DNA from 2 places in the Lactobacillus leichmannii genome. Region 1 is predicted to be linked to the other one. Evidence: predicted binding sites of a transcription regulator. Region 1 holds the regulator's gene; the other holds the start of a gene.

Region 1 (7,340 bases):
TAATTTCTGCCAGGGGCATTTCGTAGATCACGTTGACCCGGTACTTGTCCAGGTAGTCCATGGTCTGGAACTCGCCCCGTTTGCCTTCACACAGCTGCATTACAGCACCGACGAAGTCGTTTGGCACCATGATTTCCGCCTTGACGTAAGGCTCTTGCAATTCCTTGTATTCACCGGCATCCGGCAGGTCAGCCGGGTTGTCGATCAGCTTGACCTCACCAGTCGGCATGATAGCGTGGTAGTCAACTGACGGCGCGGTCATGATGAGGTCCAGGTCAAATTCCTGCTCCAAGCGCTCTTGCACGACGTCCATGTGCAAAAGGCCCAAAAAGCCGCAGCGGAAGCCAAAGCCCAGGGCCTGGGAAGTTTCCGGCTCAAATTCCAGAGACGCATCGTTAAGCTGTAATTTCTGCAGGGCTTCCTTCAAGTCGTCATAGTCCCGGTTGTCGGTTGGATACATACCAGAGTAGACCATTGGCGGAATCTGCCGGTAGCCTGGCAAAGCTTCTGCCGTCGGGTTTTCAGCGCTAGTGATGGTATCCCCGACCCGGGTTTCCCGGACAGACTTGATGTTGGCAGTAATATAGCCAACGTCCCCGGCAATCAAGATGTCTTCTTTAACCGGGTGGGGGCTGGAAACACCGACTTCGGTTACTTCATACTTTTTGCCGGTGTTCATGATCATGATTTCGTCGCCTGGCTTAACCGTGCCTTCTTCAATTCTGACTGACATGACCACCCCCCGGTAGTCATCATACTTGGAGTCAAAGATCAAGGCCTTGAGGGGCTTGGTCAAGTCCCCAGTCGGCGCTGGGATGTCGGTCACGATTCTTTCCAAAAGTTCCGGAATCCCTGCCCCGGTCTTGCCGGAAACTTCAACGGCGTCGCTGGCGTCTAAGCCCAGCATGTCGCCGATTTCGCTCTTGGCCATGTCCGGGTCGGCGCTTGGCAGGTCGATCTTGTTTAAAACAGGCAGGATTTCCAGGTCGTTTTCCAAAGCCAGGTAAGTGTTGGACAGGGTCTGGGCCTGGACACCCTGGGAGGCGTCAACGACCAGGACAGCCCCTTCACAGGCAGCCAGGGACCGGGAAACTTCATAGGAGAAGTCGACGTGGCCAGGGGTGTCGATCAAGTGGAAAATGTAGTCTTCCCCGTCATTGGCGTGATACTTGACCTGCACCGAGTTCATCTTGATGGTGATCCCCCGCTGCCGTTCAAGGGGCATATCATCCAGCATTTGATTTTTCAGCTGCCGCTTGGAAACCGTGTCCGTCAGTTCCAGAATTCGGTCGGCAATCGTTGATTTGCCGTGGTCAACGTGGGCCACGATTGAAAAATTGCGGATGTGCTTTTGGTAGTCTTTTAATTTTTCTAAGTCCATATATTTTCTCGCATCCTTACTAAAGTACTAAACAATTATACCCGAAAACAAAGCATTTGTCTTTTCCCAGTCATCAAAAAAGGCAGTCCTTGCAGACTGCCTCTTTAATTTGCTTAAAAATTTAGCTCAGCTTCTCCTTCAAGCGTTCAAAGAAGCCTTTTTCCTGCGGGGCAATGGAGCCACCGCTGGCCTTGACGAATTCCAGCAGGGCCTTGCGCTGAGCCTCATTGATGGACTTCGGAATCACGACCTCAACCGTGGTTACCTGGTCACCAGTGCTGCCGCCGCTCAGGCTTGGAACACCCTTTCCCTTTAAAGTAAACTTCTGGTTTGGCTGGGTGCCGGCCGGAATTTTCAGTTTCGTGTCGCCGTAAACTGTCTTGACGTTGATCTCGTCACCCAAGGTTGCCTGGGCAAAGGAAATCGGCACGGTCGTGTAGATGGTCTGGCCACGTCTGGTGAAGTCCTTGCTTGGCCGCACCCGGAAGACGATGTACAGGTCCCCGTATGGGCCACCGTTCTTGCCGGCTTCGCCTTGGCCGGCCAGGCGGATCTGCTGGCCGTTGTCGATGCCGGCTGGCACCTTAACCTGCAGGGTCTGCTTCTGGGTCTTGACCCCCTTGCCGTGGCAATTCTGGCATGGATGCTGGATGATGACCCCGCTGCCCCCGCACTTGTCACAGGTCGTCTGCCGCTGGATTATGCCCAAAACGCTTCTTTGCGTAATGGTCATCATGCCGCTGCCCCCGCACTTGTCGCAGGTGATCGGGTGGGTACCCTTTTCAGCCCCGGAACCCTTGCAGACTTCACAGGTGGTTGACCGGCTGTAGCTGATTTCAGTGGTCTTGCCCTTGATGGCATCCATAAAGTCGATCGTCATGGTGTAGTCCAGGTCAGCCCCCCGCTGCGGAGCGGTCGGGTCTACCTGCTGGCGGGCACCGCCGCCAAAGAAGCTGCTAAAAATGTCACCAAAGTCACCAAAATCAGCTCCGCCAAAGCCCTGGCCCCCATACTGGCCGCCAAAGCCGCCCTGGCCGTTCATGCCAGCCTGACCAAATTGGTCATACTGCTGCCGCTTCTGCGGGTCATGCAGCACTTCGTAAGCTTCGTTGACTTCCTTGTACTTTTCTTCTGCCCCTGCTTCGTGGTTTAAGTCCGGGTGATACTTCTTGGCCAACTTCCGGTAGGCCTTGCTGATTTCTGCGTCACTGGCATCCCGGCTCACGCCTAAGACGTCATAATAGTCACGGTTTGCTGCCATTTGTTTATTATTGCTCCTTTTACTAACAAAGGAGAAGAACTACATCAAGCAGTTCTTCTCCTTTTGTTTGATTATAGTCGCTTTACTTGTCTGGGTCTACCTTGGTGAAGTCGCCGTCAACCGTGTCGCCGTTTGCGCCATTTGAACCATCGTCAGTTGGGCCTGCTTGACCGCCTTGACCTTGCTGGTTTTGGGCGTTTTGCTGGTAGAGCTTGACAGCCAGGTCTTGGGCAACCTTGCTCAAAGCGTCCTTCTTTTCCTTCATTTCGTCCAGGTTGTTGTCCTTTTGGGCCTTCTTCAGGTCTTCCAGGGCATCCTTAACTGGTTGAATGTCGCTGTCTGCGAGTTTGCCGTCAACTTCCTTCAAAGTCTTTTCGGTTTGGAAGATCAAGCCGTCAACTTCGTTTCTAAGGTCAACTTCTTCCTTCTTCTTGGCGTCTTCTTCAGCGTGTTCTTCAGCTTCCTTCTTCATTCTTTCGATTTCTTCGTCTGACAGGCCGGAAGCTGATTGGATGGTGATCTTTTGTTCCTTGCCAGTCCCCAGGTCCTTGGCTGAAACGTTAACGATACCGTTCTTGTCGATGTCGAAGGTAACTTGGATTTGTGGCACGCCACGTGGAGCAGCTGGAATGTCAGTCAGTTCGAAGCGACCCAAAGTCTTGTTGTCAGCTGCCATTGGCCGTTCACCTTGCAAAACGTGGATGTCAACAGCTGGTTGGTTGTCAACGGCAGTTGAGAAGATTTGGCTCTTGGAAGTTGGGATGGTGGTGTTTCTGTCGATCAGCTTGGTGAAGACCCCGCCCTTGGTTTCGATACCCAGGGAAAGCGGAGTAACGTCAAGCAAAACGATGTCCTTAACGTCACCGGAGATAACCCCACCTTGGATTGCGGCACCCAAAGCAACGGCTTCGTCTGGGTTGATTGAGTGGTCTGGTTCCTTGCCGGCCCATTGCTTTACAGCTTCTTGAACAGCTGGAATCCGAGTTGAACCACCGTTCAAGATAACCTTGTCGATGTCGCCAACTGACAGGCCAGCGTCACGCAGGGCGTTGTCAAATGGAATCTTGGTTCTTTGCACTAAGTCATCAGTCAGTTCGTTGAACTTAGCCCGAGTAAGATCTGCTTCCAAGTGCAGAGGACCTGCTTCACCAGCGGAGATGAAAGGAAGGGAGATGTGGGTTGAAGATACGCCTGACAAGTCCTTCTTGGCCTTTTCAGCCGCGTCCTTCAAACGTTGCATTGCCATCTTGTCCTTGGACAAGTCAATGCCGTTTTCTTGCTTGAAGCCGTCAACCAGCCAGTCGATGATCTTGTTATCAAAGTCGTCCCCACCCAAGTGAGTGTCACCGTTGGTTGACAGAACTTGGAAGACACCGTCACCTAATTGCAGGACGGAAACGTCGAAAGTACCACCACCAAGGTCGTAAACCAGAACAGTTTCGTCGTCTTCATCCTTGTCCAAGCCGTAGGCCAGGGCTGAAGCAGTTGGTTCGTTGATGATCCGTTGCACGTTCAAGCCCGCGATCTTGCCGGCGTCCTTGGTTGCTTGCCGTTGCGCGTCGTTGAAGTAGGCTGGAACAGTGATAACCGCGTCAGTAACTGGTTCACCAAGGTAGTCTTCTGAGAACTTCTTGATGTATTGCAGGATCATGGCTGAAATTTCCTGCGGGGTGTAAGCCTTGTCGCCAACCTTAACCTTGTAGTCACTTTCGCCCATATGCCGCTTGATGGAAACGATGGTGTTCGGGTTGGTGATGGCTTGCCGCTTGGCAACTTCACCGACTTGAATTTCGCCGTCCTTGAAGGCAACTACTGAGGGGGTAGTTCTAGCGCCTTCCGGGTTGGTAATAATCTTTGGTTCCTTGCCTTCCAAAACCGCAACTGCTGAGTTGGTGGTACCTAAGTCAATCCCAATAACTTTAGACATTATCTTTTTATCTCCTTTTATTTATTTTTGCTTGTTTATTGCTTTGTTAAAAAATTGCCTTACTGGGCAACGACAACCATGGCTGGCCGCAGGACACGATCCTTGTAGACGTAACCCTTTTGCAGGACCTGAACGACATAGCCTTTTTGCTCATCATTTTCAGCTGGTACGCTTTGGACCGCCTGGTGCAATGTCGGATCAAACTTTTCGCCGTCAGCCTTGATTTCTTCAATGCCGTTGTCCTTCAAGGCTCTGACCAGGCCTTCCAGGGTCATTTCGATCCCCTTCTTCAGCTGTCTGGAAGCCTCGTCGTCGGCCTTGACCTGCAGAGCCCTTTCCAAGTTGTCCACGCTGGACAGGATATCCTTGCCCAGACGCTGGGACTCGTACTTGACCAGGTTGGCTCTTTCCTTGCTGTAGCGGCGCTGGGCGTTTTGAATCTCAGCTTGGCTGCGCAAGTACTTGTCTTCCAGATCCTTGTTCTTCTGGGTCAAAGCGGCAACTTCAGCCTTGAGCTGATCCAGTTCTACATCAGCTGGCTTGGCCGCTTCTTCTTTGTCATCTTTTACCTTTTTGTCATCTTTTACGCCGGCCTTGTCAGCTTCAGCTGCCTTGGCTTGCTTTTCCTGGTCTTCTTGCGGCAAATCTTTCTCACTTGGAAATTCTTCTTTGCTCACGACAAACCTCCTTATTTAAATCTGCCATAGTAATCTAACAACTTGCGGGCCAGTTCCTGGCGGAAGTATTCCATCAAGCCGATCATTTCCGAGTAAGGCATATGTCTCGGCCCCAGCAGGGCGATCGTCCCCCGCCCGTAGCGGCCAACACTGTATTCAGCCATTACCAGGCTGAAATCCTTCAGCAAGTCGTTCTCTAGTTCCGCTCCTAAGCGGACATAAACTGGGTAATGGCTGGGACTGTCGCTCAGATCGATCAGTTCTCCAGCCAGAGAGCTGGAATTGATCAGTTCATATAGCGACTTGATGGCTTTTAAATCGCTGTTTTCAGTATTGTTGAGCAGGTTCAGCTGACCGTCAACATACATCTGCTCGCTTGCCGCGTCCTTAATGACGGCTTCAAGCAATTCCAGAAATTCCGGGGCATTCTTGCCCACGATCTGGCTGCTGGACAGCTGCTCAAAGGTCTGCTTGTTGATTTCGCTTAAATTCTTGCCAACCAGCTGGTCATTGATCAAGCGGACCGCCCGTTCAACTTCGTCCCCTGAGATGTGCCGCGGCAAGGTGTAGAGCTGGTTCTTGACGCTGCCATCGCTGGTTACCAGAATAGCCATGACCTGCCGGGGAGCCAGGGGCACGATTCTGAAGCCAGTGATGCTGACATTCTTGGCTTCCGGCCCTTCTGCAAAGGCCGTGTAGTCAGTCAAGTCTGACAGGATCTTGGCGGCTTCTTTGACGATTTCGTCCACTTGGTTGAACGGCTGATCAAACTGGTAGCCAATTTGATTGTACATTTCTTCCGGCAGCTGCAGCGGCTGCACCAAATTGTCCAGGTAATAGCGATAGCCCTCAGTCGATGGCACCCGGCCACTGGAGGAGTGAGTCTTTTCAATCAAGCCATGCTCTTCCAGAACCGCCATCTCGTTGCGGATTGTCGCGCTGGACACTTTAATCGACAATTGATTCATGACTGTCTTTGAGCCAACCGGCTCATGCGTCTTGGTAAAATCTTGAATAATTGTCTTTAGAATAAGTTCTTGACGTTCGGTCAACATAACATCGCCCTCACTTTTAGCACTTACAACTTTCATGTGCTAACATGGCATAGATTAACAAGAAATTAGCAGTTAGTCAAGGAGAATGCTAAAAAATCCCGCAAAAAAACGGTCTTGCTTAAAAGACCGTTCTTATTACTGCTCAATCAGTGAACTAAAATAGTTTTCACTAGCGACTTGGTCCAGCTTCAGCTGCTCGCTTAAAGCCGCCATGTCGGCAAACTTTTCTTCCCCGCGCAAGTATTTGTACCAGGCGATGGTGATTTGCTGGCCGTAAATGTCCTGGTCAAAATCAAAGATGTTGGATTCGATGTAAATCTTCTTCTCATCATTGAAAGTGACATTGTAGCCGACACTGGTCATTGACTGATACCATCTGTCCCCTACTTGGGTCATGGTCGCGTAGACTCCGATTTTCGGCAAAACTTTTGGCCAGTCCAGCTCTAAATTCGCGGTTGGGAAGCCCAGCTTGTGGCCGTTTCTGAAGCCGTGGACGACCTTGCCACTGGTCAAATACGGGTGGCCCAGAAGTTCTGTGGCCAAGCGGAGATTGCCGCTTTTAACAGCCTGGCGGATTTCAGTTGAACCGATTTTTTTCCCGGCAAAGATCTGCTTTGGAACCACCTTGATGTCAAAGCGACTCTTGGCAAAGACCGGCAGATTTTCCATATTGGCCACGTCCTTTGGGCCGTAGCTGTAGTCAAAGCCGGCTACCACCGTGTCTGCTTTCAGGCCCATGATGATCTCATCAACGAATGCCTGGGGAGCCAGGTGGCTGAACTCCGGCGTAAACTTGAGAATCACCAGGTAGTCGACCCCGATCTTGGACATTTCGTAGGCCTTTTCCTCCGGTGTGTTCAAGTACTCAAAGTCCTTAACTCCGGCATAGACCTCCTTGGGGTGGCGGTCAAAGGTCAGCACCATCAATGGTAGATCCTTCTCCACTGCAATTATCCTGGCTTCCTTGATCAACTTCTGGTGGCCGATATGAACTCCATCAAAAAAGCCCAGGGCCAGCACAACCTTGCCGGCCGTCAGC
Region 2 (7,340 bases), on a different contig from region 1:
CGCGGCAGGGCTGGCTGACAAGGACCTGCGCCTGGCTGAAGGGGAAGAGAACCTTCTGCACGCCGGTGCAATTGGCCGCTTGGCGGTAAGTGCTCCCGTCCTTGATCCGGACCAGGCCGTGCCGAACTATCTGCGCCGGACTCAGGCCGAGTATGACTGGGCAAAGAAGACCGGCCAGGAATTTGCAGCAGACAGTGCATATGTAGAAGAAGTTTAGACTTATGGGACTATTCTTTAAAGCTGACCTGGTGCAGTTTGCCCCCCGGGCAATCAGCATCAGCGGCCATGAATACTGCTTAAAGAAGGCGGAGGCAGGCGAGCTTGCCCGCCTCCTTTTGCTGGAAAAGGAAGTTTATGCCGGCCGCCTGCCCTGGGACTGGGAAGTCTTTGCCGAAGAATTGCGTCGCCGGGATTCCTTATACTTGCTCTTGCTTGAGAGGGATTTTTTGGTCGGAGCCATCGGCTGCCGCTTCAGTCTCTCTAAAGCCCACATCACCTTTTTGGCGGTGATGCCGAAAGAGCAGGGACAGGGGATCGGGAGCTACCTGGTTCAGACGGTTTTAGATTTGGCCAAGTCGGCTGGCCTTAAAGCGGTCACCTTGGAAGTGCGGGTCGAAAACAAGAAGGCCCAAGAGCTCTACCGGCAGCTTGGCTTTGAAGACAATTTTGTCCGCAAGAACTACTACGATAATGATGACCGTCCGGACAGCGACGGTTTGAACATGATCTGCCATCTAAGAAAGAAGAACTGACTGTGAAGGAAAAGAAAGACATTCGCATTTTAGCTTTTGAAAGCTCCTGTGACGAGACTTCGACTGCCGTGGTCAAGAACGGGTCAGAGGTCGAAAGCCTGGTCGTGGCTACCCAAATCAAGAGCCATGCCCGCTTTGGCGGGGTTGTGCCGGAAGTGGCCAGCCGCCACCATATCGAAGTGATTACCCAGATTACCCGGGAAGCCCTGGAAGAAGCCAAGGTCAGCTGGGAAGATCTGGATGCCATCGCCGTAACCCACGGGCCAGGCCTGGTCGGAGCCCTTTTGATCGGGATCAACGCGGCCAAGGCAGCCTCCATGGCGACCGGCCTGCCTTTAATTGGGGTGGACCATATCATGGGCCACATTTCAGCTGCCCAGCTGGTTGAACCGGTTGAGTATCCGGCCTTGGCCCTGCAGGTTTCCGGCGGCCACACCGAAATTGTTTTGCTGAAAGACCCGACCCACTTTGAAATCGTGGGCGACACCCGCGATGACGCGGCCGGAGAAGCTTACGACAAGATTGGCCGGGTCCTGGGGGTCAACTACCCGGCCGGCAAGACGATCGACCAGTGGGCCCACCAGGGTAAGGATACTTTCGGCTTCCCTAGAGCTATGATCGATGAAGATAATTACGACTTCTCCTTCTCAGGCCTCAAGAGTGCCTTTATCAACACCTGCCACCATGCTGACCAATTGGGGCAGGAATTAGACAAGTATGACCTGGCGGCCAGCTTCCAGGCGGCCGTGGTGGACGTTTTGGCTGAAAAGACCATGCGGGCCATCCGGCAGTACCAGCCCAAGACCTTCATCATGGGGGGCGGGGTTGCCGCCAACCAGGGCTTAAGAGAGCGGATGAACAAGGAGATCGCTGCTTTGGAAAAGGCACCGAAGGTTATCCTGCCGCCGCTTAAGCTCTGCGGGGACAACGCGGCCATGATCGGGGCTGCCGCTTACAACCAGTACCTGGCCGGTAATTTTGCCGACTTGACCTTGGACGCGGACCCGTCAATGGAACTGCCTTACGCTGAGGATTACAAGTAAAAAGCAAGACGAAAATGCAACAAAAAAGCAAGTCCAGTACTGGACTTGCTTTTCCTTTGCCTAAAATTAAAATTCTTCCAAGGCCAAGGAGGCATCTTCCCAAGCCTGGCTAACTTGGCTGATCTTTTCCTGGACAGCGGTCAATTCTTCCTAGAGAGGCCCCAGCTTGCTGAAGTCGGCGGCGATTGCCGGGTCAGCCATTGCTTCCTGGATCTCTTCTTCTTTTGCTTCCAGCTCTTCCAGGTCCTTTTCTGCCTGGGCGACCTGCCGCTCCAGTTTCCGCTTTTCCGAGTCCCGCTTTTTCTGCTCCTGGTAGGAGAACTTGCTTTCGCTGACTGACTTGACGACTGGCGCTTCCTGCGCGGCTGTTTCTTGAGCAGCGGCTTCTTCCTTGGCCTTTTCGTTCAAGTAGTAAGTGTAGTTGCCTTCATAGATTTTGGCCTGGCCGTCTTTAGCGACGACGATCTTGTTGGCCAGTTTGTTGATGAAGTAGCGGTCGTGGGAAACGAAGAGGAGGGTGCCGTCGTAATCGGCCAAAGCTTTTTCCAAAACTTCCTTGGCGTCCAGGTCCAAGTGGTTGGTCGGTTCGTCCATCAAAAGGAAGTTGTTGTGTTCCATGGACAAGACGGTCAGGGTCAAGCGGGCTCTTTGCCCCCCGGACAGCTGGCTGACCTGCTTGTCAATGTCCTTGGCCGTGAACAAAAAGCTGGCTAGGATGGACCGGATGTCCTTTTCGTTCATGTCCTTGTGCCGGTCCCAGATGGTATCGATCACGGTCTTAGAATAGTCTAATCCCTGCAGTTCCTGGTCATAGTAGCCGATATCCAGGCTGGCCCCGTACTTGATGGCCCCGCTCTTAACCGGCAGTTGTTTCATGACGGTCTTTAAAAGGGTGGACTTGCCGATCCCGTTTTGGCCAATGATGGCCACCCGGTCACCCTTATTGATCTGGAAGGAGATGTCCTTAAGCATGGTCTTGTCTGGATAGCCAACGGCCAGGTCCTTCAAGATCAAGACTTCCTTGCCTGACGGCCGGGCGCTGTCAAACTTGATCCGGACTTTTGACTTGTGCTTTGGCGGGTCGACCAGTTCCATCTTCTCCAGGGCCTTGCGCCGGCTTTGGGCCTGCTTGGTGGTGGAGGCGCGGACGATGTTCTTTTGGATGAACTCTTCTTCTCGCTTGATCTCTTCCTGCTGCTTTTCATAAGCGGCTTCTTGCTGCTGGTCGCGCAGTTCTCTTTGCGCCAGGTACTGGCTGTAGTTGCCCTTAAAGACAGTCAGTTCCCCATGCTGGAGTTCAAAAATCTGCGTAGCCAGGTGGTCTAAGAAGTACTGGTCGTGGGAAACCGTCAGGATGGCGCCAGGGTAGTTCTTAAGAAAGGCTTCCAGCCAGTCCAAAGTATCCAGGTCCAGGTAGTTGGTCGGTTCGTCCAAAAGCAGGAGCGGGGGCTTCTTTAAAAGGAGCTTGACGAAGCTGAGCCGGGTCTTTTCCCCGCCGGACAGGCTGGCAATCTGCTTGTTCCAGGTCGCTTCCGGGAAGTTGAAGCCGTTGAGCATGCTCTTGATTTCGGCCTGGTAGGTATAGCCGCCGGCTTGTTCAAAATTATACTGGGCCTGGTCCAGGCGGCGCAGAAGCTCTTCGTCTTCCGGATGGTCGGCGATGGCGTACTGCAGCTTTTCCAGCTGCTGGCCCTGGTCGATCAAGGGCTGGAAGACCGTCAGCATCTCTTCCCAGATCGACTTCTCTTCGTCAAAGTCGTGCTCCTGGGCGATGTAGCCAAGCTCGATCCCCTTGTTGACGGTAAATTCCCCCTGGCTGGCTTCCTGGCGGCCGGTCATGATCTTTAAAAGGGTCGTTTTCCCGGCCCCATTTGGCCCGACCAGGCCGATCCGGGCATTGTTCTCAATTGAAAAGTTTACCTTGCTGAATATAGGAGCAGCTCCGAAGCGTTGCTCCAAATTGTGTCCTTGTGCTATTATCATATTTTTTCACCTTGAAACATTGTACCATGCAAAAGGCTTGCCTGCCGCCAGCCAGGCTGATTTTCCCTTTCTTTTCCGCTTCTTTTTTCCCTCCTTTTATTTTTTCTTTTTCTTTAAAGAAAATGCCGGAAGCGCTGATCTCTTAATCAATTTGTGAAAAAGTTCAATAAAAAGGATTATACGGCAAATATTGTGAAAATACGACTTGCCAAGGACTGGTAAAAATGGGTATCATAGTAGAAGATTGATTAGAGATTCACATTCACAAAATAAAAACTGGAGGCATCTTTTTATGAACAACAAATTTAGAATTCCCAAGGCTACTGCCAAAAGATTGCCGCTATATTACCGCTACTTGCTGCTTTTGAATGATGAAGGCAAAGACAAGGTTTCTTCAACTGAACTGGCGGAAGCCGTTCAAGTCGACAGCGCTTCAATCCGCCGGGACTTTTCTTACTTCGGTGCCCTGGGCAAGCGGGGCTACGGCTACGACGTCAAGAACCTGCTCAGCTTCTTTAAGAAGATCCTCAACCAGGACACTTTGACCAATGTTGCCCTGGTCGGGGTCGGCAACCTGGGTCATGCCCTTTTGAACTACAACTTCAAGCGCAGCAATAATATCAGAATTTCCTGCGCCTTCGACATCAACCCGGAAATCACCGGCAAGATCACCCAGGGGGTCCCGGTTTACTCAATGGATGAAATGAAGCAGCAGATCGCTGACCAGCAGATCCGGATCGCTATCTTGACCGTTCCCCAGGCGACGGCCCAGAAGACGGCTGATGAAATGATCGAAGCCGGGATCAAGGGGATCATGAACTTTACCCCGATCCGCCTGTCCGCCCCAAACGGGGTCCGGATCCAAAACGTCGACCTGGCTACCGAATTGCAGACCTTGATCTACTTCCTTGACTCTGACGAAATGATCAAAAAGCAGCTGGAAGAGCGGAAAAAGGCCATGAACAACACGAATAAATAAGGAAAACAGCACTTTTTAGCACTCTCGGCTAAAAAGTGCTATTTTTCTCTTGCCTTTTTGGAAAAAAGGTATTATTATCATAGTTGTAAGTTAGCACTTGATCAAGATGAGTGCTAAAGAATTTCTAAAGACAATTAATTTTAGGAGGGAATAACGTGTTACAGCCAATTGGAGATCGCGTGATCGTTGAAGTTAAAGAAGTTGAAGAACAAACTGTTGGTGGTATCGTACTTGCTTCCAACGCTAAGGAAAAGCCAACCCAAGGCAAGGTTGTTGCCGTAGGCGGCGGCCTGTACGCGGAAGATGGTAGCAAGCTTCCTATGACCGTCCAAGAGGGCGATGAAGTTTTATACGATAAGTATTCTGGCACCAAAGTCAAGTACGAAGGCAAGGAATACTTAGTCCTTCATGAAAAAGACATTTTGGCAATTATTAAGTAATTTAAGGAGGGTGAATTAAAAAATGGCAAAAGACATCAAGTTTTCAGAAGAAGCAAGACGTTCACTTTTAAACGGGGTTAACAAGCTGGCCAACACGGTCAAGACGACCTTGGGGCCTAAGGGCAGAAACGTAGTTTTGGAACAAAGCTACGGCGCCCCAACGATTACCAACGACGGCGTGACTATCGCCAAGGCAATTGAACTGGAAGACCACTACGAAAACATGGGGGCCAAGCTGGTTGCTGAAGCTGCTTCAAAGACCAACGACATCGCTGGTGATGGTACGACCACGGCCACTGTTTTGACCCAAGCCATCGTGCAAGAAGGGATGAAGAACGTGGTTGCCGGGGCTAACCCAGTTGGCATTCGCCGCGGGATTGAAAAGGCCACCCAAGCAGCCGTTGACCAATTGCACAAGAACAGCCACGAAGTTTCCAGCCGGGACCAAATTGCCCAAGTTGCTTCAATCTCAAGTGCTTCAAAGGAAATCGGCGACTTGATCGCTGAAGCCATGGAAAAGGTCGGCAAAGACGGTGTTATCACCATTGAAGACTCCCGCGGGATCGAAACTGAACTGAGCGTGGTTGAAGGGATGCAATTCGACCGCGGCTACCTGTCCCAATACATGGTAACGGACAACGACAAGATGGAAGCTGACTTGGAAAACCCATACATCTTGATCACTGACAAGAAGATTTCCAACATCCAGGACATTTTGCCAATGTTGCAGGAAATCGTGAAAGAAGGCCGCTCACTCCTAATCATCGCTGATGACGTGACTGGCGAAGCTTTGCCAACTCTTGTTTTGAACAAGATCCGCGGTACCTTCAACGTTGTTGCTGTTAAGGCTCCTGGCTTTGGTGACCGCCGCAAGGAACAACTGGCTGACATCGCTGCTTTGACTGGCGGTACGGTAATCTCTGAAGACCTGGGCCTGGAACTCAAGGACACCCAGCTCAGCCAATTGGGTCAAGCCCGCCGGGTAACTATCACCAAGGACTCAACTACTATCGTTGACGGCTCTGGCGCTAAGGAAGCCATCCAAGAACGGGTTGACACCATCAGAAAGCAAATCGAAGACACTTCTTCTGACTTCGACAAGAAGAAGCTGCAAGAACGTCTGGCCAAGCTGACTGGCGGCGTAGCCGTAATCCACGTCGGTGCTGCTACTGAAACTGAACTCAAGGAACGCCGCTACCGGGTAGAAGACGCCTTGAACGCTACCCGTGCTGCTGTTGAAGAAGGCTACGTAGCTGGTGGTGGTACTGCTTTGGTTAACGTTGAAGAAGCTGTTAAGGCAATCAAGGGTGACACTGCTGACGAACAAACCGGGATCAACATCGTGGCCCGTGCCTTGACTGCCCCAGTTCGCCAAATCGCTGAAAACGCCGGCCAAGAAGGCTCAGTCGTTGTTGACCACCTGCGCAAGGTTGACCCGGAAGTCGGCTACAACGCTGCTGAAGACAAGTATGTCAACATGATTGACGAAGGGATCATCGACCCAACCAAGGTGACCCGGTCAGCCCTGCAAAATGCCGCTTCAATCGCCGGCCTCTTGCTGACCACTGAAGCAGTTGTGGCAGAAATTCCGGAAGACAAGCCAGAAGCTGCTCCAGCTCAACCAGGCATGATGTAAAATACTGAAAATTAACACACACAAGAATTACTGTAAGAAGGGTCCAGCTTTGGCTGGGCTCTTTTTGCGTGCAGACAAGGCAAGTAGGCCGGCGAAATGCTGTATAATTGAAAGCATACGATAAGCGAGGGAGTTTTTATGCCAAGAAAAGCCACGACTCCAATGATGGAGCAATATTACCAGATTAAAGACCAGTACCCGGATGCCTTTCTCTTCTACCGGGTGGGAGATTTTTACGAACTCTATGAAGACGATGCCATCAAGGGATCACAGATTTTAGAGTTGACCCTGACTCACCGGTCAAATAAGTCGGAAAACCCGATTCCCATGGCCGGGGTGCCCCACATGGCGGTTGATTCTTATGTCAACACTTTAGTGGAAAAAGGCTACAAGGTGGCCATCTGCGAGCAATTGGAAGACCCGAAGAAGGCCAAGGGGATGGTCAAGCGGGGGATCATCCAGCTGGTTACTCCCGGCACCAAGATGGCCCAGGGGCCAGACGACAGC

Evidence for each region. Region 1 encodes HrcA, which represses chaperone genes, less so after heat shock. Its sites were predicted from a motif close to TTAGCACTCNNNNNNNNNGAGTGCTAA; they were not measured.
Region 2: a site for HrcA is predicted at 4,848-4,874, ahead of groES (co-chaperone GroES). Genes of this name have one in related genera too.

What each region holds. Positions count from the first base shown of each region.
Region 1 covers NZ_QOCY01000042.1:121,136-128,475, reverse strand. Annotated here, with positions in the region: gene lepA (translation elongation factor 4) at 1-1,381, opposite strand, end outside; gene dnaJ (molecular chaperone DnaJ) at 1,503-2,642, opposite strand; gene dnaK (molecular chaperone DnaK) at 2,725-4,569, opposite strand; gene grpE (nucleotide exchange factor GrpE) at 4,629-5,246, opposite strand; gene hrcA (heat-inducible transcriptional repressor HrcA) at 5,258-6,301, opposite strand; gene ribF (riboflavin biosynthesis protein RibF) at 6,437-7,340, opposite strand, start outside.
Region 2 covers NZ_QOCY01000022.1:22,869-30,208, forward strand. Annotated here, with positions in the region: gene tsaB (tRNA (adenosine(37)-N6)-threonylcarbamoyltransferase complex dimerization subunit type 1 TsaB) at 1-217, shown strand, start outside; gene rimI (ribosomal protein S18-alanine N-acetyltransferase) at 222-752, shown strand; gene tsaD (tRNA (adenosine(37)-N6)-threonylcarbamoyltransferase complex transferase subunit TsaD) at 755-1,795, shown strand; partial or broken gene DS743_RS02315 (ABC-F family ATP-binding cassette domain-containing protein) at 1,862-3,778, opposite strand; gene DS743_RS02320 (redox-sensing transcriptional repressor Rex) at 4,071-4,757, shown strand; gene groES (co-chaperone GroES) at 4,913-5,197, shown strand; gene groL (chaperonin GroEL) at 5,220-6,833, shown strand; gene mutS (DNA mismatch repair protein MutS) at 6,972-7,340, shown strand, end outside.